4 regions of the Arthrobacter sp. S2(2024) genome follow, and region 1 is predicted to be linked to each of the others. Evidence: riboswitches for the same ligand, from Rfam matches in the RefSeq annotation. Region 1 holds a riboswitch; each other region holds the start of a gene.
The links. Region 1 has a riboswitch for thiamine pyrophosphate ahead of VLA65_RS18145 (ECF transporter S component). Riboswitches for the same ligand answer to the same signal wherever they lie in the genome.

Region 1 (7,753 bases):
CCGTGCGAGCCGACACCCCGCGCGCGCCGTGCCATGCCGATGGTCTGCCACTCCTCCGCCATGAGTCCCACGAGCCGCAGGGCCGCCAGGGTACCCAAGACAAAACGGTGCGGCAGTTTCGCCTTTTGCGCCAGGGCATCGGCGAGATCGGTGGGATCGGTGCAACTCATCAGGAGAATGGCAGGCAGCGCTATGGCAAGACCCCGCAGCATGAAGCCGAGTCCAAGCTGAAGCGAGCCTTCGCTAATGGACCAGATCCCGACGTCGAGCAGTATCCTTCCGCTGTCCGCCGACAGGATCGCGGTGCTCCAACCTCCGAGCGCGGCCGCGATAATCAAGGGCCAGCCGCGCTGCCAGAGCAAGCGCACGGTGAGCCCCGCGAGGGGGAACAACGCCAATTCGCCGAGGAGCGCGGTCGAGGCTGACACCAAGTCGATGGACAACGCCAACACCAGGGTGATCAGGAAGACCGACACGAACTTGGCCAGCGGATTGGCGCGTGTCAGGAGGGCGTTGTTGCCGCGCAGGGTCAGGGCGTCCCTCATGCCGCACCTGCTTCCTGCCGGGCGCCGCCTTGGAATGCAGGCTCGAGCCGCATCTCGGCGCCGCCCAGGACGGAGCTGAATTCCTGGTCGTGGGTCACGGAAACCACGGAGGTGCCGGCGTCGAGCAGTTCGGACAGGAACGACGCAAGCTCAGCCCACGTGTTCGCGTCCTGGCCGAAAGTGGGTTCGTCCAGCACCAGGACGCGGGGGTGCGCGGCGAGCACCGTCGCCACGGATAGCCGCCGTTTTTCGCCCCCGGAGAGCGTGTACGGATTGGCGTCCACGAGATGCCCCAAGCGCAGCCGTTCCAGCAACTCGTCCACCCGTTCCTCGCCATGGCCAAGATGCTTGGGGCCGAACATGAGCTCATCGAGGACGCGGCCGGTGACGAACTGGTGCTCGGGCTCTTGGAACACAGTCCCGATGCGGGAGATCAGCTGCTGGGCCTTCCACTTGAACGGGTCGGGGCCCGCGCCGTCGCTGAGCCCGACGGCGGCAGTCACCGCCCCGGATATCGGCGCCAACAGCCCCGCGAGGGTCAAAGCGAAGGTCGATTTTCCGGCGCCATTGGGACCGGTGATTGTCAGTGCCCGTCCGGCAAACACTTCGGCGTCGAGTCCGGACTGCACAGGACGCGGGGCGATCGTTTTGAACCCCCGGCGCCGTGTCCGTTCGCGGGACACCGCAAGCTCCTGGGTGGCGAGCAGCAACTCGCCCCCCTTCCGGGAGCTCCCCGCTCCGGAGTCGGCCGCCGGTCCGGCGCCTGTTCCCGAACGTGGGCGGGTGGCCGGCACGTAACCAGGCACCCAGACGCCCGCAGCAGTGAGCATGTCCCTTGCTTGCGCCAGAACCGTGTTCGGGTCACCGTCCAGAAGCACCGCCGGCGTCGAACCTCCCGAGGAGGAACTGCCCGGCTGAAGCACCACAATCCGGTCCACGAGGTCTTTCCAGACCGATACCCGGTGTTCCACCACCACCAAGGTGGCGCCGGTCTTGTCCAGGCAGCGGCCCACGGCATCGCGCACTTCCAAGACGCCGGCCGGGTCAAGGTTGGCGGTCGGCTCGTCCAGGAGGATCAAGCCGGGCCGCATTGCCAGTATGCCGGCGAGCGCAAGGCGCTGTTTCTGCCCGCCCGAGAGGGCCGACGTCGGGTGGTCGAGCGAAAAGTTGCCGCTGGCACTGCCACCGGCACTCCGCAGCAGCCCGACGTCGTCGAGCGCTTCATGGACCCGCTTCCAAATCTCGTCCCGCGGCACGCAAAGGTTCTCGGCGCCGAATGCAACGTCGTCGCCCAGGCGGGAAAGCACCACCTGGGTTTCGGGGTCCTGTTGCATGAGTCCGGCACGGCCCCGCTGGGCCTTCGGGGAAACGCCGTCCACCAGCAACGAGCCGGTCTCGTCGGCGTCGTCGCCTTCCTCGCCCAGCACGCCCGCCAGGGCATGGAGGAACGTCGACTTGCCTGCGCCCGAGGGGCCAAGCAGCAGGACGCGCTCGCCCGGACGGATGTCCAGGTCCAGGGCGTGGATGGCCTGCGTGGTGCGGCCGGCGTGCCGCCAGCCCCAGCCCTGCGCGGAAATGGCGGCGGGTCGCACCACGGCAGAGGTGCCGGAATCAGGACTGGGCATCAGGAAAAGACGGGCTCCGAGGCGGCCTTGCGTGACGCGAACGCGCTCAGGACACCGGTCCTGGCCAGGCCGCGGGTAGCGATCCAGGACAGGGCACCGGCAATGACGGCCCCGGAGATCGTGCAGAACACGATGTACGCGAGCTTGTCGACCGGTTCGTAGGCGATGTTCCAGCCCCACGGCAGGAAGGAGTCGTTCAGGCCGCAGAACAGGCCCGCACCGGCACCGGCCAGCAGGGACACCGGCAGGTTGAACTTCTTGTACATGAAGGCCAGGAAAATGAGTTCCGCCCCCAAGCCCTGGAGCAGGCCCGAGATCAGCACCGTGGTGCCGTACTGGGAACCCATGATGAGCTCGCTCGTGGCGGCCACTGTTTCGCAGAAAATTGCCGCACCGGGCTTGCGGACGATGAGCATGCCCAGCACGGCCGGAATCATCCAGCCGCCGGCGATCAGGCCGCTCAGGGGCGGGTAGCCGGCGGACATAGGCGTGGCAACCAAAGCCATCTGGTCCCATGCCCAGAAGATCACGCCACCGGCGATCGAGATGAGTGCCGCCACGACGATGTCCACGACGCGCCAGTTGTAACCAGGCTTGGTGAGGCCCGGCCTTGCAGAAATACCAGTCATTTTGTCCTCCTGAGGAACAGGAGGGGAAAGTGTTCGCGGTTGCCTGCGAGCGGCTTCCGCCGCGCCGGTCCGGACACTATGAGAACTCGACTCCCTTGCGCCGGTACTAGCCGGATCAGGTTCGAGGGTCTGCGGCTGTCCGCACTCTCAGCGCCCGTCCTCCGTGCCGCATTGCTGCGTGCCCGACGGCGGCGCTCCCCTGTCGTTATCAATCCACCCTTTTGGGCGTGGTTCAGTTTACACCTTGGCGGGGTTGCGGGCGCTGTGTTGGCGTCCGCGGAACGGTCACAAACACGCGGGGACGACGGATTCTGCTGGATCACTCGCCGGGTGAGCGCAGGCCGGCCCGGAATGGCGCGGGCGGCCGCAGAAACTGGGACAATGATCCAGCAGAATGTGACGCGGCAGAGCGGGCAAAGGAGCGGTCTTGGCAGGCAATGGCGAAGCGAACAGCACCACGGTGGCGGAACCGAGGCTCGCCGCAAGCGTGATCCTGGTCCGGGATGCCGCGGTTCCCGGGGGCTCTGAAGGTGCGGCGCAGGCTTTGGAGGTGTTCGTCCAGCACCGGGTTTCCACGATGGATTTCGCCGCGGGCATGGTGGTCTTCCCCGGGGGCCGGGTGGACCAGGTGGACAGCTCCGGCTGGGACTTCGCGGACGACGTCGTCGAGCAGCACGCCGCTGCATGGCACCGGAGCAGCATCGCCGTCGAGCCTGCCTCCGCCAGGTTCAACGCCGGCCGGGTGCTGGCGGCCGCGCAGCGTGAGGTGTTCGAAGAGGCCGGGCTGAAGCTTGACGCCGCCACCCTCCGCCCGTGGGCCAACTGGGTCACTCCGCAGGACCAGCCCAAGCGCTTCGACACGTACTTCTACCTTGCCTGCCCGGTTTCCGGTGCCGAGCCAAGGCACCAGACCACGGAAGCGTCGTCGTCCTTGTGGATGCCCGTCCGCGGAATCCTGGACGCCGAAGTCGCCGGAACACTCAAGCTCATGCCGCCCACGCTGGCGCTGCTGGATGAGCTCCTCGCCCTCGGCACAGTGGAAGCGATACTGGGCGAGGACCGTGACATCGTGCCTGTCCGTCCAAAGCCCGGGGCCTTGGAGGAGTTCTTCCGGCAGAGGCGCCAAGCTCCATCCGTTGCTCCGGAACTGCCCTGAAGTGGGGTTAGGCTGGGGACGGTCCTGTTTCCACCCGCAAGGAGTCCCGGAATGAACCTCCTCATCAAACTGCTCGGCACCGGCGTGAGCATCGGCGCTGGCTTTGTCGGCACCAAGCTCGTCAATGCGCTGTGGGAAAAGTCCACCGGCAAGAAACCTCCCAAGGGTCACGATGACATGGAGGCAAGCCTGCGCTCTGCACTGACCTTCGCCCTGATTTCGGCGACTGTCAGCGCCGTCATCCAGGTTTTCGCAAGCCGCAGTACCCAGCGCGCCATCTCGCGTTTCTCGAAGACACAGGACATCGTCTAGGCTGACGGCCGGCCGTTGGCGCCGTGAGGGCCTGGGCTCCCGCCGTTCCCGGTGTGGGGAGTTGTCGGGTCGGCTTGGGCTTTCTCCGCTGCCCGTTGGCCGGCGGCCCGCAGCACCACGGCCTCGAGTTCGTCGATGCTCAGCAACTCGGGGTGCAGGTGCTTGGTCCGGTAGCCTGCGCGGCCCACCATGTGTGCGGACACCGGCACCGTCAGCAATTGGAAGATCCAAGCGACGGCCAGGATCGGCCACACCCACCATTCGCGCATCTGCAGCCCGATGGCTGCCAAGACGAGGAACAGCCCGAGCACTTGCGGCTTGGTAGCTGCGTGCATGCGGCTCATCAGGTCCGGGAAGCGCAACAGGCCGATCGCCGCGCCCAATGACATCACCGCACCGACAATCAGCAGCACCGCGGTGACGGCATCGATGACGGCGTCCGCTCCGGTGGCGTCAGGAGTCATTGACCTGTCCTCTCCGGTCGGCCACGAAGCGCGCCACCGTCACCGATCCGATGAAACCGATCAGCGTCAGCGCGACGAGCAGCACGAGGTTGTTGAGGTGCCTGTTGACGGCCATGTCGATGGCCAGCGCAGCACCCAGTATGGCGAGCAGCACGTCCGAGGCGAGCACCCGGTCCAGCAGGGACGGCCCGACGGCGATCCTGTAGATCGCGCCGGCGGCGGCGAGGCTAAGGATCACCGCCGTGACGATCAGCACGATGTCTTTCACGAGCGAGCTCCCCTCGTTGCAGGCCAGCCTTCGGCCTGGAGTGCGTCCATTTCCGCCTGGGTACCCATGATCCGGATCAGCGAGGCCTCCGTGTCTTGGACTTCCTTGCGCAGCTTGGCGCTGTCCACATCGTTGCGGACATTGAGCCCATGGATATAGAGCGTGGACGTCGAGCGGTCCACCTCCACCACCAAGGAACCCGGAATCAGCGAAATCACGTGCCCTGTTGCGGTCACCATGAGGTCGGAATGGCTACGGAGGGGAACAGCGACGACGGCGTTGGTTACCAAGGGCCCGCGGAAGACCGCGAGGTACATGACCTGGAAGCTCGCGGCCACCACTTTGCCAAGGAACACGACGGCGAAAGGAATGGCGCGCAGCACGTTGAATCGTCCGCTGAGCTCCACTGGAGGCAAGTAGAAGACCCTGGCTACCACCACGGCGATCAGCGCACCGAATACCAGGTTGCCGGGGCTGAAGTCCCGCCAGAGCGCACCCCACACGACCACCAGCCAGACCAGCAGGGGCAACTCGGTGCGGAACGAAATCCGCTTGCGGCTCACTTGCCAACCCCCTGCAGTGGGGTCGACGCACCCGGCGCAGCGATGCCCGGGACTTTGGCATTCTCGCCGAGCACGGAATGGATATACGCCGTACGGTCCAGCATCTGTTCCGCGGAGTTGCCGGCCAATTGGAACAGCGGACCGGCGAAGACTGTCAGCGCCACGCCAAAGACCACCAGCGCGGCGGTTGGCCCCACCATGGTCCTCGGAAGCAGGCCGACGGCGGCAGTGTCCTTGAGGACGGCGGCCGGGTAGTCAGCGTCCTCGGGCTTCCGCCAGAATGCGCGGTTCCAGACGCGGGCAATGGCCAGCAAGGTCAAGAGGCTCGTGACCACCCCGCCCACCACCAAGGTAATGGCCAGTGGTGTCCCGAGGGCGATCCCTGCCTGCAGGAGTCCGAGCTTCCCCAGGAACCCGGAGAAGGGCGGGATTCCCGCGAGGTTCATGGCCGGAATGAAGAACAAGAGCGCGAGGAGTGGAGACAGCTTTGCGAGCCCACCCAGCCTATCCACCGACGAGCTCCCACCGCGGCGCTCGATCAAGCCGGTCACCAGGAACAGGCTCGTTTGGACAGTGATGTGGTGGGCCACATAGAAGACGGCGGCAGCAAGCCCGGCTACGGAAGACATGGCAAGCCCGAACACCATGTAGCCGATGTGGCTGACCAAGGTGAAGGAGAGTAATCGTTTGATGTCGCTCTGGGCTATGGCACCGAGAATGCCCACGAGCATGGTGAGGAGCGCAACCACCATCAACGGGGTGTTCAAGGTATCGCCCGGGAAGAGCAGGGTCTCCGTGCGGACCATGGCGTAGACGCCCACCTTGGTGAGCAAACCGGCGAACACGGCAGTGACCGGTGCCGGTGCGGTCGGGTACGAGTCAGGCAGCCAGAAGGACAGCGGGAACACGGCGGCCTTGATGCCGAAGGCCACGAGCAGCATGACGTGGAGCAGGTTCCTGGTGCCCGGATCCAATTCGGCCAGCTTTATAGCGAGATCTGCCATGGTGATGGTTCCGGTGGCTCCGTAGATCATCGCAATGGCGATCAGGAACAACACCGAAGACACGACGGAAACCACCACGTAGGTGACCCCGGCGCGGATGCGCGGACCGGTACCGCCCAGTGTCATGAGCACGTAGCTCGCCGTCAGCAGGATCTCGAAGCCGACGTACAGGTTGAAGAGATCACCGGTGAGGAAGGCGTTCGAGACACCGGCCACCAGGATCAGGTAGGTCGGGTGGAAGATCGACACCGGTGCCTCACGGTCGCCGTCGGCCATGCCCTGGCCGGTGGCGTAGATCAGCACCGCGAGGCTGATGACGGAGGAGACCACCAACATGAGCGAGGAGAACTGGTCCACCACCATCACCACGCCAAACGGCGGCTGCCAGCCGCCCAGGGTGACGGATGCAGTGCCTGTGGTCCATACCGAGGCAAGGAGCCAGCATTCCAGGAGCAACGTGAGGGACAACAAAGCGATGCTGACCGCGCGTTGGGCCAGCGGGTTCCTGTTCAGGGCGAACGTCAGTGCGGCACCGAGGATGGGAAGCACGACGGCGAGCGGCGCCAGGCTGGCGATGTTCACAGGGGGCCTCCTTCCTTGGCTGCTTCGGTGACTGCCGTAACCGGGAATTCGGATGTTTCCTCGGGAACCACCGAGTCGTCTTCGGCGTCAAAGCTGGGTGTCTTCGCGACGCGCCTGTCTTCGGCGTCGTCCTGGATGTCGTCCTGCCGTGCCAATGCCCAGGTCCGGTAGATGATGCCGAGCATGAATGCCGTCACCGCGAAGGAAATCACGATCGACGTCAGGATCAACGCTTGCGGCAAAGGATCGTTGTAGTCGCGCGGATCCGTCGATTTGTTGAACAGCGGGGCAAGTCCGGCATATCCACCCGTCGCCAGGATCAGCAGGTTGGTGGCGTTTGCCAGGAGCATGAGCCCCAGGAGAACGCGGGTCAAGCTGCGTTCCAGGATCAAATAGATCCCACAGGCGTAGAGCACTCCCATGACGATCAACAAGGTCAAGTTGACGCTCATGGGGTCCCCTTCCCGAGCGAGGTTGTTGCCGACTGCGCCGTGGTTGCGGCCGTTGGTGCGGAGGTGGGAACTTCCAATCGGGCATCCCCTGAATCCCGGACGTCTCCGCTGGCGGTCTCTTCGAAGTGTTCGTCGATCTCGGCTCCCAGGCTC
Region 2 (7,753 bases), on a different contig from region 1:
AAGGCGTCAACTTCACCGGCGTCGTGCTGTCGAAGCTCGACGGCGACGCCCGCGGTGGTGCCGCGCTCTCGGTCGCGTCCGTCACCGGCAAGCCGGTCATGTTCGCATCCACCGGCGAAGGCCTGGACGACTTCGAACTGTTCCACCCGGACCGCATGGCTTCCCGCATCCTCGACATGGGTGACGTTCTCACCCTGATCGAACAGGCCGAGAAGAACTGGGACAAGGATGAAGCGGCCCGGATGGCGAAGAAGTTCGCCGACCAGGAAGACTTCACCCTGGACGACTTCCTCGCCCAGATGCAGCAGATCCGCAACATGGGCTCCATGAAGAAAATGCTCATGATGATGCCGGGTGCGCAGAACATCCGCCAGCAGCTGGAGCAGTTCGACGAGCGGGAAATCGATCGCGTGGAGGCGATTGTCCGCTCCATGACCCCGCACGAGCGTCTGGCTCCGAAGATCATCAACGGCTCCCGTCGGGCCCGCATCGCCCGTGGTTCCGGTGTGCACGTCTCCGAGGTCAACGGCCTCCTGGAGCGTTTCGCGCAGGCCCAGAAGATGATGAAGAAGCTGGCCCAGGGCGGCGGCATGCCCGGGATGCCTGGCATGCCCGGCCTCGGTGGCGGTTCCCGCAAGGCAAGCAAGAACGCGCCCAAGAAGAAGGCCCGTTCCGGAAACCCCGCCAAGGCTGCCCAGGAACTGCGCGACGCCGAGAACAAGCGGGCGAACGCCGTCCGCACCGGCGCGGCATTCGGCCAGCCATCCGGCGACTTCGACCCCTCGCAGCTGAACCTGCCCAAGGGCTTCGACAAGTTCCTCGGTAAGTAGCTATCCCACCCAACTGGCTAGCAGTAGGTGTCGTTTTGACCCCTCAGAACGACAACAACTGCTAGTGAGTTGGGTTGTCAGCCCCGTGCCATAGGCTGGGGGGATGCAAAAACAGCGCGTCGTGTTCGTCCATGGAGCAGGCACATTCGGCGCTGCGGCGTGGCCGAAACAGCATGGCATGGCGCTGGCGTACGATGCACTGTTCCTGAAACGCCACGGCTTTGATGCGCAGGCCGAGCCTTTGGAATCCGATGTTGCAGCCGATGTGGAGATTATCCTCGAGTGCCTCGGAGCTCGGGAGGCCGCATCGGCCCCGGGCCCCGCGCGTGGGGGCCATGTGGTCGCGCACTCGCAAGGCGCGATTTCCGCCATGTTGGCCGCGGTGGAGCGGCCAGACCTGGTCCGCTCCCTCGTGCTCGTGGAACCGGCTTGTCTTTCATTGACAGCCGAACTACCCGCCACCGCGGCGTACCGGACATTGATGGAGCCGTTGTTCCGGATCCGGCACGAACTCAGCGATGACGATTACCAACGCGAATTCGTCCGCAGGGCGTTTTCTTCCGAGGCGGCGGTCCTCAGCACCCCGGAGGCCCGGCGAACCGCGCGACGCCTGCGGCTCCAGGCTCCGCCGTGGGAAGCGCCCCTGCACATTGTGCCGGGAGTTCCCACGCTTGTGCTGACCGGTGGTTGGGAACCCCTCTACGAAGAGATCGCCGGGTACTTGCAGGAAACCGGCGCCCTCCACCGCGTTGCGGCTGGAGGACACCGGCCTCATGACTCAGTTGAAGGAGACCGGATCATCCGCTCCTTCATCGCGGATGCCAGCCGCGCAGGATCAGTCCAGGCTTCCTGATCAGTTCAGGTTTCCTGACGCCGCCTCACGTTTTCCTGCGGGAACCTCAAGCTCGGGCAAGTAGACCTTGCCCCCTGATGCCAGGAACTCCTCGCTCTTTTCGCGCATGCCGCTATACATTTCCGCGATGGCCGCTTGGGAATCAGCCGAGCCGTATTCGTCGCGGATGTCCTGGCTAATGCGCATGGAGCAGAATTTTGGTCCGCACATGGAGCAGAAATGCGCCGTCTTGGCCGGTTCTGCCGGGAGTGTCTCGTCGTGGAAGGATTCGGCCGTGACCGGATCCAACGACAGCGCGAACTGGTCACGCCAGCGGAACTCGAAGCGGGCCTTGGACAGCGCATCGTCGCGTTCGTGGGCGCCGGGGTGTCCCTTGGCCAGGTCAGCGGCGTGGGCGGCGATTTTGTACGTGATCACGCCGGTCTTGACGTCGTCCTTGTTGGGCAGGCCCAGATGTTCCTTCGGAGTGACGTAGCAAAGCATCGCGGTTCCGTAGCGTGCGATCTCCGTGGCGCCGATGGCGGAGGTGATGTGGTCGTAGCCCGGGGCGACGTCGGTGACAAGGGGGCCCAGCGTGTAGAACGGCGCGCCGTCACACAGCTCCTGCTGGCGCTCCACGTTCTCCCGCACCAAGTGGAACGGGATGTGTCCGGGGCCTTCGACCATGACCTGCACGTCGTACTGCCACGCGCGCTTCGTGAGCTCGGCCAAGGTGTCCAGCTCGGCGAACTGCGCGGCGTCGTTCGCGTCCGCCGTCGCGCCCGGGCGCAGTCCATCACCCAGCGAGAACGCGACGTCGTACTTGGCGAAGATTTCGCAGAGCTCGTCGAAGTGGGTGTAGAGGAAGTTTTCCTCGTGGTGGGCCAGGCACCAGCCCGCCATGATGGAGCCGCCACGGGAAACGATGCCCGTCACGCGGTTCGCGGTGAGCGGCACGTACCGCAGCAACACGCCGGCGTGGATGGTCATGTAGTCCACGCCCTGCTCGCACTGCTCAATGACGGTGTCGCGGAAGATTTCCCACGTGAGCTTGTTGGCTTCGCCGTTGACCTTCTCGAGGGCCTGGTAGATGGGTACCGTGCCGATCGGTACGGGGGAGTTACGAATGATCCATTCGCGGGTGGTGTGGATGTCATCGCCCGTGGACAGGTCCATGACGGTGTCGGCGCCCCATTGCGTTGCCCACTGCAACTTGTCCACTTCTTCGGCGATGGAGCTGGTGACGGCCGAGTTGCCGATATTGGCGTTGATCTTCACCAGGAACGCCTTGCCGATGATCATCGGTTCGGATTCGGGGTGGTTGATGTTGTTGGGGATGATGGCCCGGCCGGCAGCGACCTCGCTGCGGACGAGTTCCACATCGCAGTTTTCGCGAAGTGCCACGAACTGCATTTCGGGCGTGACGATGCCCTGTTTCGCGTAATGCATCTGTGTCACGGTCTTGCCGTCGACGGCGCGGCGGGGCACCGGCTGAGCCCCCTTCCACTCCGCGGAGGCGGCGCCGCGGCGGACGGCAGACTTGCCGTCGTCGAGCAGGTTCCGTTCGCGGCCGCTGTAGGCCTCAGTGTCGCCGCGGGCTTCGATCCACTCGCTGCGGAATGGTTCGAGGCCCACTACGGGATCACTCCCGGGTCCGGCGGTCCGGTACACCTGGAACGGGGCGTTGGCCTCGCCGTTGGGGGACGGTTCGAGGGCGATTTCCGTCACTGGAACCCGGATTCCCGTGTCGGCATCCTCCAGGAACGCGAGGGAATGCGACTTGAGGGATTGGGTCACATCGTGGTCCGATCCCTTTTGGGTAGGGCTCAGCTGTGTTTCTTTGGTGCTCAAAGGATTACTCACTTCCTTCGCCGGCATTACCCGGACAGGTTCAACGGTCGCAGGCTGCATCAGCCCGATCTCAGCCCTTGCAAGGGCCCCCGTGTGGTCGTAGACGAAGCTACCACAGCTGCCAGCGCTTGTGACAGATGTGACCGCGCCGGCGAAGCTCCCGGGAACTAGGGTGGAATCATGGCGGAAATCATCGAATTCAGCGGCGCCGTCCTCACCGGGCCGGAGGAGGAACGGCGCGGCCTCTGGTCGGTCGACGGACGGCTGACCTTCGTCCGGCCACTTGCGAAGCCCGACGTCGTCCTGGACGGTTGGGTGCTTCCCGGCCTGGTCGACGCGCATTGCCACGTTGGCTTGGGCAAGGGCGGAGCTGTCGACGAGGAGACTGCCCGCCTGCAGGCGACTGCGGACCGGAATGCCGGGACCCTCTTGATCCGCGATGCCGGATCCGCAAGCGACACGCGCTGGCTGCAACGCCGGGCGGACATGCCGAGGATCATCCGCGCGGGCAGGCACATCGCGAGGCAACGGCGGTACATCCCCGGGCTGGCCGAAGAGGTGGAGCCGGAGGATCTGATGGAGGCAGTCCGCAAGCAGGCGCGGTCCGGAGACGGCTGGGTCAAGATCGTGGGGGACTGGATCGACCGCTCCGCCGGGGATCTCGGCCCGTCCTTTCCGGCCGCCGTCGTCAAGGACGCCGTCGCGGCCGCACACGACGAGGGGGCGCGGGTGACCGCCCATTGCTTCGCCGAAGGGACAATCGATGACATGCTCGACGCCGGGATCGACTGCATCGAGCACGCCACCGGATTGTTGCCCCACCACATTCCCCGGCTGCTGGACCAGGATGTGCCGATTGTCCCCACGCTCATCAACATTGCGACGTTTCCGGACATCGCGAAGCAGGCTGAAACCAAATTTCCGCGCTACGCCGCCCACATGATCGCGTTGTGGGAGGGCCGGCATGAGCGGGTCCTTGAGGCGTTCGACGCCGGAGTGCGGGTGTACGCCGGAACCGACGCCGGAAGCGTCATCAAACACGGCCGGATCGGCGAGGAGATCCTGGAACTCCAGCGGGCGGGTCTTCCGGCGGCCGCAGCCCTCGATGCTGCCTGCTGGTCCGCCCGTGAGTGGTTGGGTGCCGACGGCATCAGCGAAGGCGCCAGCGCAGACGTCGTGCTCTACGCAAAGGATCCCCGAGCGTCCCTTGAGATCGTGCTGCAGCCACGATGCACCGTTCTGAGGGGACACATTTCAGGAAGCGCCGGGCATTAGGAATAAATTGAAGCTTCAAGTAATTTAGATACGTAGAGGTTGCCGAAGGGCGGCGCCACAAAAAGCCGGGAGTTTCACATGACCATCACATCCAGCCAGGATCTCCTTCCTGCCGAACTCACCATGGGCACTGTCATGCTCAAAGTGGGGGACATGAAGCTCATGGGCGACTACTACCAGCGGGCGCTGGGGCTGGACGTTGTCGCCGAACAGGACGGCGGGCTCTACTTCGGCCGGCTAGGCAAGCCGTTGGTGCACCTCGCGCCGGCCGCTGGTCTCCAGATCCCGGGCCGCGGAGAGGCCGGACTCTTCCACACGGCGCTGCTTTTCGAGGATCAGCCCTCGCTCGCCGCAACTGTTGCCTCCGCCGCGCAGTACGAACCCCACGCCTTCGTCGGCAGTGCCGACCACTTGGTCAGCGAAGCCTTCTACTTCACCGACCCGGAGGGCAACGGCATCGAACTCTACTACGACAAGCCCCGTGAAGGCTGGGAGTGGAACGGCAGCTCGGTCGTGATGGACAGCTTGCCGCTCCCGCCGCAGCGCTACCTCCAGCAGTACCTGAGTGAAGCGGCCGTGACGGGCCAGCATGGGGCGGGCGCCGGCGTCGGGCACGTCCACCTCCAGGTGGGCGACGTGAAGACCGCCCATGATTTCTACGTCGACACCCTCGGCTTCGAGCAGACCGCCGGCTGGCACGGGCAGGCCCTGTTTGTCTCCGCGGGCGGCTACCACCACCACATGGCCATGAACGTGTGGAACAGCCGCGGTGCAGGTCCGCGCAAGGACACCCTCGGCCTGGGCGAAGTGGTCATCGAAGTGCCGTCAGGAGACGACGTCGGCGCGCTCGCCGATCGCCTCAAGGTAGCGGGCATCGCCTCGCACCACACAGGCCAGGAGCTCCGCTTCGAGGACCCGTGGCGCAACCGCCTGCGGGTCGCGGTCCGCTACGCTTGATCCGACGGCGTGGCGCATCTCGGCCGCTGCGCCGCAGCTCCGTTGGCACGACTGAATGAGAGTACTTTCCATGGGCTTTGCTGAAATCTTTGTTGCCACCCACGATGAAGCACTCAAGAGGGCCGCCGCCCTGGAGAAGGGCAGTGACGTATCCGGCGCCGCGGTGCGGATCCCGGGAATCAGCGATTTCGAAGTAGAACAGCTCGGAGACCTCGCGGGCACGGCCGTGCACGCAGGCGGGGCCGACTATGAGCTTGCTTTGGTGGACGTCACCAGCGACGCCCTGCTCGGCGTCCCCGAAGCGATGGTGCGTGCCCTTTCTGAGCTCCTCAGCTACGAGACCGAAGGCGAAGGAAACGTCCTCGATGACGTCGCCGAACGCTGGGCGGCCCAAGAGGACATGCCCTTTGATGCCCAACAGGCCCGCCTGTACGTCCAGCAGTTGGCGGCCCTCGCGAGCGACGTCGAAAAGGCCGAACGGGGCGGTCTCTACGTCTGGTCCGCTGAGCAGTAATCCCGCAGAAAAGCCGCCGCACGGACCGCGTGTTCGAAATACTGTCCGCCATCTGGCACAATGGACAGGTACTCGATCCGCGCGGCCCCTCTCTCCGTGTGTGCATCTTGTCCTTGGAACCCTCAAGTATGGCCCGCCCCACGGGTGCAGAACGACGGGCTCAACCCCGTTTCAGAAACAGGAGTGACCACAAAAGTGGCCGTAAAGATTCGCCTTAAGCGCTTCGGTAAGATGCGCGCACCGTACTACCGCATCGTCGTCATGGACTCCCGCGCCAAGCGCGATGGCCGTGCGATTGAAGAAATCGGCAAGTACCACCCCACCGAAGAGCCCTCGTACATCGAGGTTGTCTCCGAGCGTGCACAGTACTGGCTGTCCGTCGGCGCCCAGCCGACCGAGCAGGTTGCCGCGATCCTCAAGATCACCGGTGACTGGCAGAAGTTCAAGGGCCTCCCGGGCCAGGAAGGCACGCTGAAGACCAAGGTCGCCAAGCCTGCTTTCGTTGCACCGGAGAAGGGTTCCGTCATCATTCCGGAAGCCATCACCAAGAAGGCCAAGCAGTCGGAAGCAACTGAAGCTCCCGCTGACGCTGAAGCAGAGACCACCGAGGCTGAGTAAGTTGCTGGCAGAAGCGCTCGAGCACTTGGTCCGTGGGATCGTTGACAGTCCTGAGGACGTCAAGGTCAGTGCCAAGAACAACCGCCGCGGGGAATCCCTCGAGGTGCGCGTTCACCAGGACGACCTCGGACGGGTGATCGGTCGCCAGGGTCGCACCGCACGCGCTTTGCGCACTGTGATTGCGGCATTGGCGGGCGGCGAGCAGGTGCGGGTCGACGTCGTAGACACCGACCGTCGCCGGTAACGCGCTCAGCAATACTTGTCTTAAATCCGGCCCCTTCACCAGATTATGGTGGAGGGGCCGGATTGTTTTACGAGCAAACCCAGCCGTGGGTCCCTCATCCGGGCCCAGCGAAGAAATCAGAGGAACCCCATGCAGCTCCAGGTTGCCCGAATCGGCAAGCCCCACGGAATCCGCGGCGAAGTCACCGTCCAGGTGCTCACCGATGCCCCTGGCGATCGTTTCGTCCCGGGCACCGAATTTGTGGTGGAGCCCGCGAAGGCCGGCCCCTTGACCATCAGCAGCGCCCGGTGGAACAAGGACATCCTATTGCTCGGTTTCGAAGAGATCTCCACGCGCAACCAGGCGGAGGAAATCCGCGGCGCGAAGCTGTTCATCGAGACCGAAGAGCTGGAAGAGGACGACGACGAAGGCTGGTACGAGCATGAGCTCGTCGGCCTTGAGGTCCGCGTCGGCTCGCAGACCGTAGGTAAGGTGACCGCGCTCAACACCATGCCGGTCCAGGACCTGCTGGTCATTGAAGACATTGACGGCAAGGAAATCCTGGTGCCCTTCGTCGAAGAGATCGTGCCCGAGGTCAACGTCGAAGACGGCTACGTGTTGCTCACGCCTCCGCCGGGGCTCTTCGAACTGAA
Region 3 (7,753 bases), on a different contig from region 1:
CCACATTGCCGACGCCCTCGTCGCCGCCGGTGCGGTGGCGAGCCGCTCCGAAGCGTTCACTGCCATCCTGACCTCGCACTCGCGCTATTTCGTGCAGCACTACGCACCGGACCCGGCGCTCGCCGTCGAGCTCGTCCGCGCGGCGGGCGGTGTCCCCGTCTTCGCGCATCCGGTGGCCTCGGCCCGCGGCCGGGTGGTCGGGGAACGGACCTACCGGGAAATGATCGACGCCGGCCTCTTGGGGCTGGAAGTGGAGCACCGCGACAATCCTGAGGAAGGCCGCGTGTTCCTGCGGCGACTGGCTGCCGAACACGGTTTGTTCATGACCGGATCGTCCGACTACCACGGAACCGGCAAACCCAACCTGCTCGGGGAGAACCTGACGTCCCCCGACGTCCTGGCCCGCATCGAGGAGCTAGGTACGGGTAGTTCGGTAGTCCGCTAGACGGGGTAGAAGGTGGCCTTGCCGTCCAGGCGCTTGCGCATCACATCGATGGCCGGGGCGTTCTGGTCCACGCACACGAACCTGCGGTCGAGTTTCGCCGCGACTGAACCAAGCGTGCCGGAACCCGCGAAGAAGTCGAGGCACCAGTCTCCTGGCCGGCTCGATGCCGTGACGATCCGCCGGACCAGGCCTTCCGGCTTTTGCGTCGGGTAGCCGGTCTTTTCCTTGCCGGTCGGGGAAACGATGGTGTGCCACCAAACGTCCGTGGGAAGCTTCCCCAGTTCGCGTTTGGCCGGAGTCACGAGGCCCGGCGCCATGTACGGCTCGCGGTCGACCTCGGCGTTGTCGAAGTGGTACTTCGCGGGGTTCTTGACGTACACGAGGATGTTGTCGTGCTTGGTGGGCCAGCGGTTCTTGGCGCGTGCGCCGTAGTCGTAGGCCCAGATGATCTCGTTCAGGAAGCACTCCCGGCCGAAGATCGAGTCCAGCATGACCTTGGCATAGTGGACTTCGCGGTAGTCCAGATGCAGGTACAAAGTGCCGTCGTCGGCGAGGAGGCGCCAGGCCTCCACAAGCCGGGGTTCCAGGAAGGACCAGTAGTCGCTGAACGCGTCGTCGTAGCGGTGCAGGGCGCCCTTGATGGTGTCATACGAGCGTCCCTTGAAGCCGACGCGGTCGCCGTCGCCGTCGGCGTTGCGGACCATGCGCGTTTCCTGGCGGCTCTGGACCCGGCCCGTATTGAAGGGCGGGTCCACGTAAATCAGTGTGAAGGCGCCGTCCGGCAGCGTCGGGAGGAAATCCGCGTTGTCCGCGTGAACCACCAAGTTGCTGCCGTCCGGCGCCCAAACAGTGTCAGTCATTGAGGCCGTTAAGCCTCGGTGCTCTCGCCGGAGGCACCGGAAGCCGAGACCACTTCGCCGTTGCGGCGGCGGGTGCGGGAACGGCGTGCGCGGGCGGGCTTGTCCGAGCCCTCGCCGGACTGCGGCTCGGCAGACTGGGCCGTTGCCTCAGCGGGGGCTGCTTCGCCTTCAGACGTACGACGGCGGCGCGTGCGGTTGCGGCCGCCCTCACCGTCGCCGTCGCGGGCCGGAGTCTCAGCGGACTTGGGACCGCGGCGTGCACCCTCCCGGCCACTGTCACGGCCGGAGCGTCCACGACCGGAATCGCCGCCGGAACGGGAGTTCTTCTTGCCGGTCTCGCCCAGGTCCTCCAGGACCTCGGCGTCGACGCCCGCAAGCGTGCGCTGGTTGCGGGGCAGGCGGCCCTTGGTGCCTTCCGGAATATCCAGGTCGGCGAACAGGTGCGGGGACGAAGAATACGTCTCCACGGGCTCGGGAGAGCTCAGGCCCAGGGCCTTGTTGATGAGGGCCCAGCGGGGGACGTCGTCCCAATCGACGAATGTGACCGCGGTGCCCTTGTTGCCGGCACGGCCGGTGCGGCCAACGCGGTGCAAATAGATCTTTTCGTCTTCGACACACTGGTAGTTGATGACGTGCGTGACGTCGTCCACGTCGATGCCACGGGCGGCGACGTCCGTGGCCACCAGGACGTCTACCTTGTTGTTGCGGAAGGCGCGCAGGGCCTGCTCGCGGGCACCCTGGCCGAGGTCGCCGTGGATGGCCGCGGCAGCGAAGCCGCGATCGACGAGTTCCTCGGCTACCTTGGCGGCGGTGCGCTTGGTCTTGGTGAAGATGATGGTCCGGCCGCGGCCGCGGGACTGCAGGATGCGGGCGACAACCTCGATCTTGTCCATGCTGTGGGCACGGTAGATGAGCTGGCGGATGTCGCGCTTGGTCAGGCCTTCGTCATTCGGGTCTGCGGCACGGATGTGGGTGGGCTGCGTCATGTAGCGGCGGGCCATGGCAATGACCGGTCCGGGCATGGTGGCCGAGAAGAGAAGCGTCTGGCGGACGGCGGGAGTGCCGGCAATCAAAGTCTCGACGTCCGGAAGGAAGCCGAGGTCAAGCATCTCGTCCGCTTCGTCGAGGATGACCATGCGAACGTTCTTGAGGTTCAGGTGCTTCTGCTTGTAGAGGTCGATCAAACGGCCGGGCGTGCCGACAACAACCTCGACGCCCTTCTGCAGGGCTTCGATCTGGGGCTCGTAAGCGCGGCCGCCATAGATGGTGGCGATACGGGCGTTGCGCTTCCGGGATGCCGTCTGGAGGTCGTTGGCCACCTGGACCGCGAGTTCGCGGGTCGGAACAATCACGAGGGCCTGGGGTGCACCCGGGACAGCGAGCTTGTCGTGACCGGCGTCGCCCGGTCCGACGACGCGCTGCAGCGCAGGAATGCCGAAGCCGAGGGTCTTTCCGGTACCGGTCTTGGCCTGGCCGATGATGTCGTGACCGCCCAGGGCCACCGGGAGGGTCATGGCCTGGATGGGGAAGGGATGGGTGATTCCGGCGTCGGCGAGGGACTCGACGATGTCGGCGCGGACGTTGTAGTCGGCGAAGGACTTTTCCGCGATCTCGTGGGGTGTTTCGTCCGAGGAAATGGTTTCCTCGGGTTCGATCGTTTCGGTTCCGTCTGTCAGAACTTCATGGGTGTGCAATTCACTCACAGTGGAGTTTTCCTTATTCATTTGGGCTGCGCTGCGTGCTCAACGGTTGTGGCAGGGCCGTTCCGGAGCACGGACGGGCGCAAGCAAATCCAGTGGAAGCCGATCGCGGGCTATCTAAATACTGGCACTGGGGACCAGCTGGTGTATCTCAAGATCGCGTAGGGGCGGGCTTGTTGATGTCAAAAAATTAACTGAATCAACGACCGGGCATCCATTACTACTCACACAGTCTAGCGTCTGGGTGCAATAAACCCCGGATCGCGGCCGCGGTCCTGTGAACTGATTGCGCTACTGGAGCAGTTCGAAGGTGATTTGGCGGGTGGCAATGTCCGCGTCAAGCAGTTTCACGCGGACCTTCGTACCGGACTCCATTTCGCCATCGCAACGAGCGGTGACCGCCGGCTCGGCGATCTGGACGATGCCGGAGGGGCCGTGGGAGTTGCCGTTCCCATTCCCATTCCCGTTGTGGCCGTTGGTGCTGTTCCCGTTCCCGTTTCCGTTGTTCTTGGCAGGCTTCGATCCGGAAATCACCACGGCGTCGAATTCCTGTCCGACGTGGTTCACCAGGAGTGCGGCCTCCACCGTGTCCAAGGCGAGGCGCTCCATTTTGGCGGCAAGCTGGTCGGATGACGCCATGATCTCCGGCAGGCTCGGCAAAGCATCCCGGGCCCATGCAGGGATCTCCGTTCCGTTGCTCAGTGCTTCGCAGATGACCAGGACAAAACGATCGACCAGCCGGCGCAAAGGCGCAGTGGTGTGGGCATATGGTGCGCCGATGGCTGACTGCATGACGCTGCCCGGTACTTCGCCGTCGAAAGGCGTGTAGCCGGCGCCCCGGAAAAGCAGCCCCGCGGAATGGAGAATGGCCAATTGCCGGGGGTCTTTGCCGTCGAGGGTCCGCAGGTACTCGCCGTAGCTGGTCCCCTCGGTCCAAGGCTTGCCGAGCGCCCCGGCCTGCCGTTTGAAATGGAGCAGCGAGCGCTCATCGGGAGCGGGCATGGTGCGCAGGATTCCAACCTTGCCGTCTAGCATCAGCTGGGCCGCCGCCATCCCGGTCATGAGCGAAATCTGGGCGTTCCAGTCCTCGACGGGCAGCGAGGGAGCTGCGACGATCCTGTACCCCCCGCCGTCGGGCAGTTGGACGATTTCTTGTTCAGGCATGTTCAGGCTCGCTCCGCCGCGGCGGCGTTCGAGTTCCACCCGTTTGAGCCCGACCTCCTTGAGCAACTGCAGGACGGGATCAGCTGTCCCGGAATCGATCGCGGACTGGACGCCCTTGTAGTTGAGCTTGGCGCGGCTGCGTACGCTTGCCCGGCGAACTGAGACGGTGCGGAACTCTGCTTCGGCATCGAGTTCGAAGTCCCACACGAACGCTCCGCAGTCCTGGCCCGCCAGCAGGCTTCCGGCGTGCTCGCTGATGATCTCGGGGTGCAGCGGTATGCGGCCGTCCGGCGCATAGTACGTCTGTCCCCGGTGGCGGGTCTCGGCGTCGAGCGCTCCTCCCGGTGGCACAAAGGAGGGCACATCGGAGATGGCGTAGAGAACCCTGTAACCATTCCCGGACCGCTCAATGAAGAGGGCCTGGTCGAGATCCGTGGAAGAGGCCGGGTCGATCGTGATGAACGGAACGTCCGTGAGGTCCTGCGCCGGCAGCCTGTGTCTTGAAACCGCGGCCTCCGCGTCGCGCAGTGCTTCAGCGGGATAACCCGCGGGCAGCTCGAGTTCGGTCCGAAGCGCCGCCAGTGCTTCCGCGAGCTGGTTCGACGTTTCAGAGACGTTCGGGGCTATGCGCTGATGTGACACGAAAGTCAGGGTAACTCCAAAATCTCCCGGCGTCTCGCTAGGCCGCCGCTGCGTCCAGTGCGGCCAGGAGTGCCTGGGCTGCCGCCGTCGGATCCCCGGCCTCGGTGATGGCGCGGACCACAACAATGCGGCTGGCGCCGGCCCTCACTACGTCTTCCACGTTGCTGAGATCGATGCCGCCGATCGCAAACCAAGGAAGCACTACGCCGCCGACGGTCTCTTCGTCTGCCTGCTTCACCGCATTGGCAGCGTACTTCACCAGATCGAGCCCGACGGCGGAGCGTCCAGGCTTGGTGGGCGTGGCCCACACAGGCCCGACGCAGAAGTAGTCCAAGCCGCTGCGGCCAGGCGACGCGGCGATGGCTGCGTCAATCTGCTCCGGCGTGTGCGTGGAGAGGCCGATGATGGTGGGGTCGTGGAGCAGCTTCCGGGCCGAGCGCAGCGAAATGTCCTTTTGGCCGATATGGAACACCGGTGCGCCGGCGAGGGACGCTACGTCCGCGCGGTCGTTGACTGCCCAGAGGCGCCCGTGACGCTGCGCCACGGATTGCAGGATCTCCAGGAGTTCCAGTTCCTCGGCCGCTTCAATGGTCTTGTCGCGCAGCTGGATGATGTCCACGCCGCCTTCGAATGCGGCATCGACAAACTGCTCAAAATCACCCTGTTGCTTGCGGGCGTCGGTGCAGAGGTACAGGCGGGCGGTGGTGTGGACATCGTGCGGGGTCATGGAAACAGAGTAGTTCCTCTAAACTGGGCTGGTACCGCGGGAGCCGCGGCGGCAGTCACAATCGCCGCGCGGCTGAGAGGGCTTCAGCGCCGACCGCTTGACCTGATCCGGCTAGTACCGGCGTAGGGAAGGACTCCATGGACGAAGTAAACACCCAGCACGGGCCCCTGCGTGCAGACGTGGCGGTGATCGGGGGCGGCGTCATTGGCCTGGGCATCGCGTGGGAAGCCCGAAGGTCGGGCCGCTCGGTTGCCCTGATCGATCCCGCGCCGGCCAGCGGCGCTACTTTCGCGGCGGCGGGGATGTTGGCACCAGTCAGTGAACTGCACTACCAGGAAGAGGACCTCCTGGAGCTCATGCTCGAATCGTCGGCGTTGTGGCCGGACTTCGAACACAATGTGACCGGCTCACGAACCGGACGCAGCACGGGTTACCGGACGACGCCGACCCTCGCCGTGGGTGCGGACGCAGCGGACCGCCGGGCGCTCGCCGATCTTCGGGACGTCCAGCTGGCCCATGGCCTGGTGGTGGAATCCGTGCCGTTGCGCGAAGCACGGGAGCGTGAGCCGCTCTTGAGCCCGCAGATTTCCTGTGCCTTCGACATCCCGGGCGACCACCAAGTGGATCCTCGCCGGCTTTCGGCCGCGATTCTAGGCGCTTTGGCAGACCACGAGCCCGGTAGCTCCAGTTGGATTCCGGGGGCCGAAGGCGGTTTCGCGGTCCGGGACACTGCGGCGGGCCTCCTGTGGGAGGAGGACGGGCGCGCCGTCGGGGCCGTGCTCGGCTCAGGCATCAATGTGCTTGCCACGGAAACGGTGGTAGCCAACGGACTCGATGCCGCCCGCGTGAAAGGACTGCCGGATGGATTGTCGCTCCCGTTGCGTCCCGTCTACGGCGACATACTGCGGCTGCGCGTCCCGGACCACCTGCAACCGCTGGTCACCGCCACGGTCCGGGGAATGGTGCGCGGAGTGCCCGTCTACATCGTTCCCCGCGATGACGGGACCGTCGTGATCGGCGCGACGCAACGTGAGGACGGATTGTCGTCGTCCGGGGGATCGGCCAACCCGGTGTCAGCCGGCGGCGTCTACCAATTGCTCCGCGACGCCCAGGTATTGGTTCCGGCCGTTGCCGAGCTGGAACTCCTCGAAGCAACTGCCCGGGCCCGTCCGGGCACCCCGGACAACGCACCGCTGCTGGGCCGCGTCGAAGGTCGGGAAGGAACCGTGCCCGGCCTCATCGTGGCCAGCGGCTTCTTCCGCCATGGCGTGCTCCTCACTCCGGCAGCGGCGAAAATCTGCGTTGGACTCATGGATGGCACCGCCGATCCCCGGTGGAACAAATTCCGCCCGGACCGCTTCTCCCGCCCGCACTCAGCAGCAAGGGCTTCCGCAGACGGCCCATCCGCCGATACCTTAAATCCCCTTCTGAAGGACCACGCATGAACATCAAATTGAACGGCGCAGACCACACGCTGAGCGACGACGCTTCCGTCACCACCCTCGTCAGCCACATCACCGGACGCGTTGTGGATTCCAGCGGCCAAGCGGCCGACGGACGCAAGATCGGCGTCGCCGTCGCACGCAATTCCGAAGTGGTGCCGCGCAGCCAGTGGGCTGCTACCGCGCTCGCAGAGGGCGATGAACTCGAAATCGTTACCGCAGTACAGGGAGGCTGAACCATGACCACAGCAAGCACTCACGAAGCAGGCACCCGAACCGATGCCCTGGTGATCGACGGTGTTGAGTTCGGCTCGCGCCTTATCATGGGAACCGGCGGAGCTCCGAGCCTCGACGGCCTCGGGGCAGCCTTGCTGGCTTCCGGCACCGAACTCACTACCGTCGCCATGCGGCGCTACTCACCGACGGAAACCGGTTCGCTGTTCCAATTGCTCGTAGACCACGGCATCCGTGTCCTGCCCAACACCGCCGGCTGTTTTACCGCCAAGGATGCCGTCATGACAGCCGAGCTAGCCCGGGAGGCATTGGAAACGGATTGGGTGAAGCTCGAGGTCATCGCCGACGAACAGACGCTGCTGCCTGACGCCGTGGAGTTGGTGGATGCGACGGAGAAGCTGGTGGACCGCGGCTTCAAGGTCTTCGCCTACACCAACGACGACCCCGTACTTGCGCTTCGCCTGGAGAACCTCGGGGCAACTGCGGTGATGCCGTTGGGCGCGCCTATCGGCACCGGCCTGGGCATCCTGAATCCCCAC
Region 4 (7,753 bases), on a different contig from region 1:
CCAGCGCGGCGCAACGCTCTACGTGGCGCAGGAAGTTGTGGCCGAGGCCCTTGCCCTCGCTGGCGCCCTCGATCAGCCCGGGAACGTCGGCGATGGTGAACCGGACGTCACCGGCCTGGACCACGCCAAGGTTGGGGATCAGGGTGGTAAACGGGTAGTCGGCGATCTTGGGCCGCGCCGCGGACATCGCCGCGACAAGGCTCGACTTGCCCGCGGAGGGGAAGCCAACCAGCGCGATGTCTGCGATGGACTTCAGTTCCAGGACGATGTCGCTGGACTCGCCTTCAATACCGAGGAGGGCGAAACCGGGCGCCCTGCGCTTCTGCGAAGACAACGAAGAGTTACCAAGGCCGCCCATGCCGCCTGCGGCGGCGACGAACTCGGTGCCTTCGCCGACGAGGTCAGCAAGGACGACGCCGTCCTTGGTCTTGACCACCGTGCCGTCCGGGACGGGAAGGACGAGGGTTTCACCGTTCTTGCCGCCCCGCCAGTCGCCCATGCCCGGGCCGCCGTTGGTTGCGTGGCGGTGCGGTGCGTGGTGGTAATCAAGCAGGGTGGTGGTTTGGGCATCGACGCGCAGGATGACGTCGCCGCCATTGCCGCCGTTGCCGCCGTCGGGTCCACCGAGGGGCTTGAACTTCTCGCGCTTAACAGAAACACAGCCGTGGCCGCCTGTTCCGCCGGATACGTGAAGTACTACCCGGTCTACGAAGGTCGCCACGTGTTTCTCCTCTATGTGGAAATTACTGCTTGAAGTGCGTGTTGCGCCGCTGTTGCGCGGCCGCCCGCCCTAGTAAATTCTAGTGCGGTTAAAAAGACAGATGGAGCGGGCCATACGGCCCGCTCCACCCGTTCAGAACGTGTTATTACTCTGCAGCTGCAGCAGCAACGATGTTCACTACGCGACGGCCACGGCGAGTACCGAACTCAACCGCGCCTGCCTGCAGGGCGAACAGGGTGTCGTCGCCACCGCGGCCGACACCGGCGCCCGGGTGGAAGTGGGTGCCGCGCTGGCGGACGATGATCTCGCCTGCGGAAACGACCTGGCCACCGAAGCGCTTTACGCCGAGGTACTGGGCGTTGGAGTCACGACCGTTGCGAGTGGAGCTCGCGCCTTTTTTATGTGCCATTTGAAATGCCTGCCTTTAAATTCTGGGGAATCTGTTGAAAACCTGAACAGCAACCAGTGGTTACTTGATACCGGTGATCTTGATCTTGGTCAGTTCTTGACGGTGACCCTGGCGCTTCTTGTAGCCGGTCTTGTTCTTGAACTTCTGGATGACGATCTTCGGACCACGGAGGTCTTCGAGGATCTCAGCCGTAACCTTGACCTTGGCCAGATCCGCAGCTGCGGAGGTGACCTTGTCACCGTCCACCAGGAGCAGTGCGGGCAGCTCAAGGGTGCTGCCGGCTCCACCGGGGACGCGGTTCAGGGTTACGTAGTCTCCAACGGAAACCTTTTCTTGGCGGCCGCCTGCGCGGACAATCGCGTACACCACTTGGGCACTCACTTCTCTCGACGTTTATTACTAAATTTGCGTGCGGAACCCCGATCCAAAAACGGGCCTGGTTCACGCTGTGCCTCAACGCCGTGGACTCCGGTACGGAATCCATGAGTCATCCCTCGAATAGTTCTAAATGAAAGGTCAGTTCCAAATGAACGGTTTCTAGGGGCATAACCCAAGTGTTGGCGTAAGCACCGAAGATCTAGATTACGCTAGTTTCGCCTTCGGCTGCAAATGAGGCCAGGTCCGGAGGCTGCCACGTGATGGCTGCCACAGACTGGCTATGCCGCCATCCGGTACCGTGCCCGTCCACCTTACCCTGCCGGCCGCGAAAAGCTCGGATCCTCACGCCGACACGCTGCAACGCCTGCGGGGGCAGGCCGCGTTCCGGTGCCTCCTCCCCGGAAGACCGGCTCAGCCGTGCAACCTTGGAGCATCGAAGAACGCCGTTTCATAGCGGCAGGATTGGGCAAACGCCTCCATCATCGCTGTGCACTCCGCGGGCGACGCAACCTGCGCGGCGGCATCCGTGATGCCGATCGCCTTGCGGGTGGCCTCCGCGAACGCCTCGTCCGCGTAGGTGCGCAGCCAATCCGCATAGGGGTGCTCGTCCGATGCTCCGGCCTCGACAAACCCATGGTGGAGCCGCTGTCCCACCTCGGCGTACAACCAGTAGCAAGGCAACACGGCAGCAACCAGCACCGCATAGCTTCCCGACGCCGATGCCGCCAGCAAGTGGTCCACGTAGGCCTTGGTGACCGGGCCCAGCTCTCCGCTCACCTGGCGTCCACTGAGCCAATTCCGGTGCAGCTCGGATTCGACTTCAAGGCACATCTGCGAGCCGCGGGCCCAGAACAGCTGTTCGGTTTCACTCGGAGCGAGGGCGCTTGCCCGTGCCAGGACCCTGGAATAGCCGTTGAGATAGATGGCATCCTGGGACAGGTAGTAGCTGAACTGCGCTTCACTGAGACCACCGGATTGCAAGTGCTGGATGAAGTCCAAGCCATAAATGGCTGCCAGTTCCGTTTGGGCGGCGTCCCACATCCGGACGGCGAAGTCCCCCGGTTGAAGGGCCTGCTGGAGCGCGTGGAAATGATGGATCGGCCCGTTGCCCTTCCCTACTTCCAGCACCTCGGACCGGGTCAGCGCCTCCTGGAGCCAGGGCTTGACGACACGCAAAGCAGACTCCCAATCGCCGAGCCGCGCCTTGGCCGTCGCCATCGCCGACGACAGGGAACATCCCGTCCCATGGCTATTGCGGGTCTCCACCCGTTGGCCGGCGAATTCCACCACGTCCTGGCTCAGGACTCCCCCGGTATTGACCAGGGCATCGGGGCAGCCGGCTCCCTGCAGATGGCCCCCCTTCACCAGGACGGTGTTTCCGCAGCTAGCGGCCAGGCGCTTGCCTTGCTCCAACGCCGATGCCCAATCAGTGGCAACAGGCTCGCCAAGCAGCATGGCCAATTCCGGAAGGTTGGGGGTCACCAGGTCTGCGAGGGGCAGCAGTTCCCGCAGTGCGGTTTCAGCGGACTCCGCGAGGAGCCTGTCGCCACTGGTCGCGATCATCACCGGATCCAGGACGACGACGGCGGGGCGCGCCTCGCCAAGCCAGCGGCGGACTTCGTGGATGACCGCCGCGTCCCCGAGCATGCCGATCTTGACGGCATCAACCGTGATGTCGTCGCTAATGGCGTCCAATTGCTGGCGCAGGAACTCCACGGGAGGCACATGGACGCCAGTGACGCCCTGTGTGTTTTGTACAGTGAGCGCCGTGATGACGGCCATGCCGTAGCCGCCGTTGGCTGCAATGCTCTTCAGGTCTGCCTGGATCCCGGCACCACCTGAGGGGTCCGAGCCGGCGATGCTGAGGACCCTGGGTATGGGGCGCTGGATGGCCTTGAGCGGGTAGACAGATGATTGCGCCGAAACAGTCATGCGAGACATCCCTTCGCCGGTGCTAACCGGACAGGTTCAACGGGTCTGGTCTCAGCCGGCTCGGTGCGCGGCACCCCGTGTCAGTCCCCTAGCTTAACCCTGATCACGCCTCGCCCGCTGAAATCGCCCTTTGCAACCGGACTGCCAGGGTCGGCGGATTGGCCCACAACGCCGAAACCCCGGCGGTTTCCACAGGAGCGGAAACGGCCGGGGCTTAGGCACGGTACTACGTTCAGAGTTCGGACTTCGGCACACCGACGCCGAGGATGATCGGTTCCGCTGCCGCCGTCGGCTTCGTCGGGGCGGCGTCTGCCGCCTTGGCCTCGTGCGCGGCCCCACCGGAAGCAGCCGCGGCAACCTCGTGGTGCTCCACGTTGGTGGCGTTGGCGGCACCCTGGGCCCGGCTGGCGCTACGGTTGCGTCGGCCTCGGCGTCCACGCGAACCCGAGTCCGGGGATTCACCGCTTGCAACGGCTGCGGGGGCCTCTGCGGGGGTTTCCTTGGCTGACGTTGACGTCGTGGCGGTGTCCGGAGCTTCTCCGAGGCCTGCGAATGCCTGTGCCAATAGGTCCAGGCTCATGGCAGGTGTGCCACTTGCAGCCTCCTCTTCGTGGTGGACGAAAGGCAACGCAACTTCCTCGCCGCCGAATCGCAGCACAGGCTTCGAACGTTCCTCGCCACTCGAAGCAGCGGCCGGAGCCTGGACCGGGGCCGCTGGGGCCTGGACCGGGGTTACTTCCGCTGCGTGCCCGTCGGCGAGCAATTCCGCCGCGTGGTGGAGCTCGTCGTCGTGCAGGTGGGCAGCGTGGGCTGCAGCCGCGATGGTGGCAAGGGCTGCGCGGGTGGCTGCCTGCCGGTTCGGGTCGGTGGATTCCACAGTGTGGACCGGCACCGAAGGGGTGACGGGCAGTTCAGTGGTCCCCGGCCCCGTGCCGCGGCCGCGGCGACGCTTGCGCTGCTCGGGGCGGACGGCTGGCTGTGACTCCGTGCGCGGGTGGTGGTGTTCAGCTGCCACGACGTTGGCCCGACGGTGCTCCACGGGCTCGTCGTGCGTGACGATTCCGCGCCCTGCGCACGTCTCGCACTGCTCGCCGAAGACCTCCAGCAGGCCGGTGCCCATGCGCTTGCGGGTCATCTGGACCAATCCAAGCGAGGTCACCTCGGCGACCTGGTGCTTGGTACGGTCCCGGCCGAGGCACTCGACCAGGCGGCGCAACACGAGATCGCGGTTGGATTCCAGGACCATGTCGATGAAGTCGATGACGATGATTCCACCGATGTCGCGCAAGCGGAGCTGGCGGACCACTTCCTCGGCAGCCTCAAGGTTGTTCTTGGTGACGGTCTCCTCGAGGTTGCCGCCGCTGCCGGTGAACTTCCCGGTGTTGACGTCGACAACCGTCATGGCCTCCGTGCGGTCGATCACGAGCGAACCACCGGAGGGCAGGAAGACCTTGCGTTCCAAGGCCTTGTGGATCTGTTCGTCCACACGCCATGCCGAGAAAATGTCCTGGTCCGAGGTCCACTTCTCGAGGCGTCCCACCAGGTCCGGCGCCACGTACGTGACGTAGGCCTCGATGGTGTCCCAGGCTTCATCGCCGGAAACGATGAGCTTGGAGAAGTCCTCGTTGAAGACGTCACGGACAACCTTGATGGTGAGGTCCGGTTCGCCGTACAGCAGTTCCGGAGCCAGGATCTTGGTGGACGTGGACTGGCTTTCGATGCCTTCCCACTGGGCCCGCAAGCGGTTGATATCGTGCGTCAGCTCTTCCTCGGAAGCACCCTCGGCGGCGGTGCGGACAATAACGCCCGCGTTCTCCGGGAGGCGGTCCTTGAGGATTTTCTTCAGGCGGTTGCGCTCGACGTCGGGCAGCTTGCGGGAAATTCCCGTCATTGACCCGCCCGGTACGTACACAAGGTAGCGGCCGGGAAGTGAAATCTGGCTCGTCAGGCGTGCGCCCTTGTGGCCCACCGGATCCTTGGTGACCTGGACCAGCACGGAGTCGCCTGACTTCAGGGCGTTCTCGATGCGGCGCGGTTTGCCTTCCAGGGTGACGGCATCCCAGTTGACTTCACCGGCGTACAGTACGGCGTTGCGGCCGCGTCCGATGTCTACGAACGCGGCTTCCATCGACGGCAGCACGTTCTGGACCTTGCCCAGGTAGACGTTGCCGATGAGGGAATCCTGCTGTGTCTTGGACACGAAGTGCTCCGCGAGCACGCCGTCTTCGAGGACACCGATCTGGATCCTGTCGTCGCGCTGGCGAACGATCATCTGGCGGTCGACGGACTCACGGCGGGCCAGGAATTCGGCCTCGGTGATGACCTGGCGGCGGCGGCCGGTCTCGCGGGATTCGCGGCGGCGCTGCTTCTTTGCTTCAAGGCGGGTGGAGCCCTTGACGCTCGTGACTCGGTCGGAGCCGCTGGTGGACTCAACGTGCGCGCGGGGAGCGCGGACGCGGGTCACAGTGTTGGGGGGATCGTCGTCTCCGCCGCCCGTCAGTTCCAGGTCCTGATCGCCGCGACGACGGCGCCGGCGACGGCGGGAGGTCACGCCTTCTTCGAGGGGCTCCTCGGTACCGGCTTCTGCCTCGTCCTCGGATTCCGCAGAGGTTTCTTCTCCCGCGTCATCACGCTCGGTGCCCCGGCGTCCGCGACGGCCACGGCTGCGACGCCGACGGCGGCTGCCGGCTTCGTCCAGTTCGTTCTCCTCGGAACCTTCCTCAGCTTCGGCCCGCGGTTCCTCGTCGACGACGGCCGGACGGACAACGGCGCTCAAGTCAGGTGCCTGGAAGATCATGGACGTGACGGAGGCAGGTTCCAGGAACAGCGACGCGATCGGACTTGCGGCTTCGGCGTCGACGGCCGGCTCCCCGGTGGTTTCCTCGGGCGCGGGCTCCTCGGCCGGCGGCTCCACAGTGTTTTCCCCGGGCGACGCAACGTCGGCAGCCGGTGTTTCAACCGGGGCTTCTTCGGCAACGGGCTCGGCGCTCTTTGCCCTCGCGGTACGACGCCGGCGGACCGGCTTTTCGGGGGCGGCTTCGGCCTCTGGTGCTATTTCAGGTACGACGGCGGCAGCAGCCTCCGGTGCCTCGCCACCTTCCGTGGACGCTTCTTCAGCGAAACCCGGCAGCGGCTCGGAGGTTTCGACCTTCTTTCGAGCCCTGGTGCGCCGGACGGGAGCCTTGGGCGTTTCCGCGTCGCTCGCTTCGGCGACAGGCTCGGCGGCGGTTGCGGCAGCTCCGGCGTCGGGGGCTTCATCCGCGGCGACCGTCTTCGGTGCAGCCTTGCGGCGGGTGCGGGTGACCTTTTTAGGTGCTTCGGTGGTCTCGGTGGACGCCGCATCTTCGGCGGCGGCTACAACTTGCTCGTTATCCATATGTGGCAACACTCCTGCCCTTGCGCAACCGCCACATCCGGTGCCCAGAGGGGCAATATTGTCAAAACCCGCAGGCGTTGACAGAAGTCAGTAGTAGTCTTTCCGGTTCGCACCAGCATGGGGGTGCGGCATCCACGGAAAGCCGGCTTCGCTCCAAACCCGTTGTTCTAATGCCACAACCAGGTGCCGTCCATGGTCACTGCGGCCCTGCCGGGGATCATTGGATCCTGGGCATGCCCTGCAAATGATTGGCGGTCTTGGGAACAAGATACCGGACCGGATTCCGCATGTGGATCGGCTTCCGGCCATGTTCATTCTCTCACACGCCCGCACTCCCGGCAGGAAGCATGCCCTGAAAGCTTCCGTGCCGCCGCCTTTGCTGGACGCGTCCTCCAGCCTCCGCGGCTAGAATCCTCCCAAGAGCAGTCCCCGGTCCTGCGCCGGGCCATCCAGAAAAGGACAGCCAACCATGCCGAGCCCCGCCAGCCCGAACCTGGCCAATAACGATGCCCGCTCCCTCAGGCAGGAGGGAACCGGCAGGCACACCGACGACGCAGCCATGCCGCGCATGGTCCGCGACCGCCCCTTTGCCTGGCTCTTGCTCGCCACCGGCGCCATCGCGTGGCTTGCGTCCGGCGCACTCGTGCTGGAAAAGCTGCAGGTTCTCATGGACCCCAACCACATAACGGCCTGCGACCTCAATCCGTGGGTGTCCTGTGGCAGCGTCATGAAAACACCGCAGAGTTCGGTTTTCGGTTTCCCCAACATGTTCATCGGGATTGTCGCCTTCGCCGTGATCATCACCACCGCCATGGCGATCTTTGCCGGGGCCAAGTTCGCCCGCTGGTATTGGATCGGACTGCAGACGGGCGTCACACTGGGGTTCATCTTCATCGTCTGGCTCTGGTCCCAGGCCCTGTATGTCATTCATATCCTG

Region 2: another riboswitch for thiamine pyrophosphate. It lies ahead of thiC (phosphomethylpyrimidine synthase ThiC); the one in region 1 lies ahead of VLA65_RS18145 (ECF transporter S component).
Region 3: another riboswitch for thiamine pyrophosphate. It lies ahead of thiO (glycine oxidase ThiO); the one in region 1 lies ahead of VLA65_RS18145 (ECF transporter S component).
Region 4: another riboswitch for thiamine pyrophosphate. It lies ahead of thiD (bifunctional hydroxymethylpyrimidine kinase/phosphomethylpyrimidine kinase); the one in region 1 lies ahead of VLA65_RS18145 (ECF transporter S component).

The regions. Positions count from the first base shown of each region.
Region 1 covers NZ_JAYKZI010000012.1:55,313-63,065, forward strand. Annotated here, with positions in the region: gene VLA65_RS18135 (energy-coupling factor transporter transmembrane component T family protein) at 1-545, opposite strand, end outside; gene VLA65_RS18140 (ABC transporter ATP-binding protein) at 542-2,170, opposite strand; gene VLA65_RS18145 (ECF transporter S component) at 2,170-2,799, opposite strand; TPP riboswitch at 2,874-3,010, opposite strand; gene VLA65_RS18150 (NUDIX hydrolase) at 3,227-3,955, shown strand; gene VLA65_RS18155 (DUF4235 domain-containing protein) at 4,007-4,267, shown strand; gene mnhG (monovalent cation/H(+) antiporter subunit G) at 4,264-4,731, opposite strand; gene VLA65_RS18165 (monovalent cation/H+ antiporter complex subunit F) at 4,721-4,999, opposite strand; gene VLA65_RS18170 (Na+/H+ antiporter subunit E) at 4,996-5,562, opposite strand; gene VLA65_RS18175 (Na+/H+ antiporter subunit D) at 5,559-7,148, opposite strand; gene VLA65_RS18180 (Na(+)/H(+) antiporter subunit C) at 7,145-7,600, opposite strand; gene VLA65_RS18185 (Na+/H+ antiporter subunit A) at 7,597-7,753, opposite strand, start outside.
Region 2 covers NZ_JAYKZI010000002.1:15,320-23,072, reverse strand. Annotated here, with positions in the region: gene ffh (signal recognition particle protein) at 1-830, shown strand, start outside; gene VLA65_RS03770 (alpha/beta hydrolase) at 934-1,683, shown strand; gene thiC (phosphomethylpyrimidine synthase ThiC) at 1,684-3,513, opposite strand; TPP riboswitch at 3,509-3,616, opposite strand; gene VLA65_RS03760 (amidohydrolase family protein) at 3,694-4,788, shown strand; gene VLA65_RS03755 (VOC family protein) at 4,867-5,745, shown strand; gene VLA65_RS03750 (hypothetical protein) at 5,816-6,259, shown strand; gene rpsP (30S ribosomal protein S16) at 6,455-6,877, shown strand; gene VLA65_RS03740 (RNA-binding protein) at 6,879-7,121, shown strand; gene rimM (ribosome maturation factor RimM) at 7,251-7,753, shown strand, end outside.
Region 3 covers NZ_JAYKZI010000002.1:362,378-370,130, reverse strand. Annotated here, with positions in the region: gene VLA65_RS05340 (PHP domain-containing protein) at 1-445, shown strand, start outside; gene VLA65_RS05335 (DNA-methyltransferase) at 442-1,305, opposite strand; gene VLA65_RS05330 (DEAD/DEAH box helicase) at 1,314-3,008, opposite strand; gene VLA65_RS05325 (RNB domain-containing ribonuclease) at 3,297-4,811, opposite strand; gene thiE (thiamine phosphate synthase) at 4,849-5,538, opposite strand; TPP riboswitch at 5,565-5,684, shown strand; gene thiO (glycine oxidase ThiO) at 5,676-6,983, shown strand; gene thiS (sulfur carrier protein ThiS) at 6,980-7,216, shown strand; gene VLA65_RS05305 (thiazole synthase) at 7,220-7,753, shown strand, end outside.
Region 4 covers NZ_JAYKZI010000023.1:17,716-25,468, reverse strand. Annotated here, with positions in the region: gene obgE (GTPase ObgE) at 1-721, opposite strand, end outside; gene rpmA (50S ribosomal protein L27) at 867-1,130, opposite strand; gene rplU (50S ribosomal protein L21) at 1,191-1,499, opposite strand; gene thiD (bifunctional hydroxymethylpyrimidine kinase/phosphomethylpyrimidine kinase) at 1,920-3,440, opposite strand; TPP riboswitch at 3,432-3,528, opposite strand; gene VLA65_RS21310 (Rne/Rng family ribonuclease) at 3,673-6,816, opposite strand; gene VLA65_RS21305 (vitamin K epoxide reductase family protein) at 7,286-7,753, shown strand, end outside.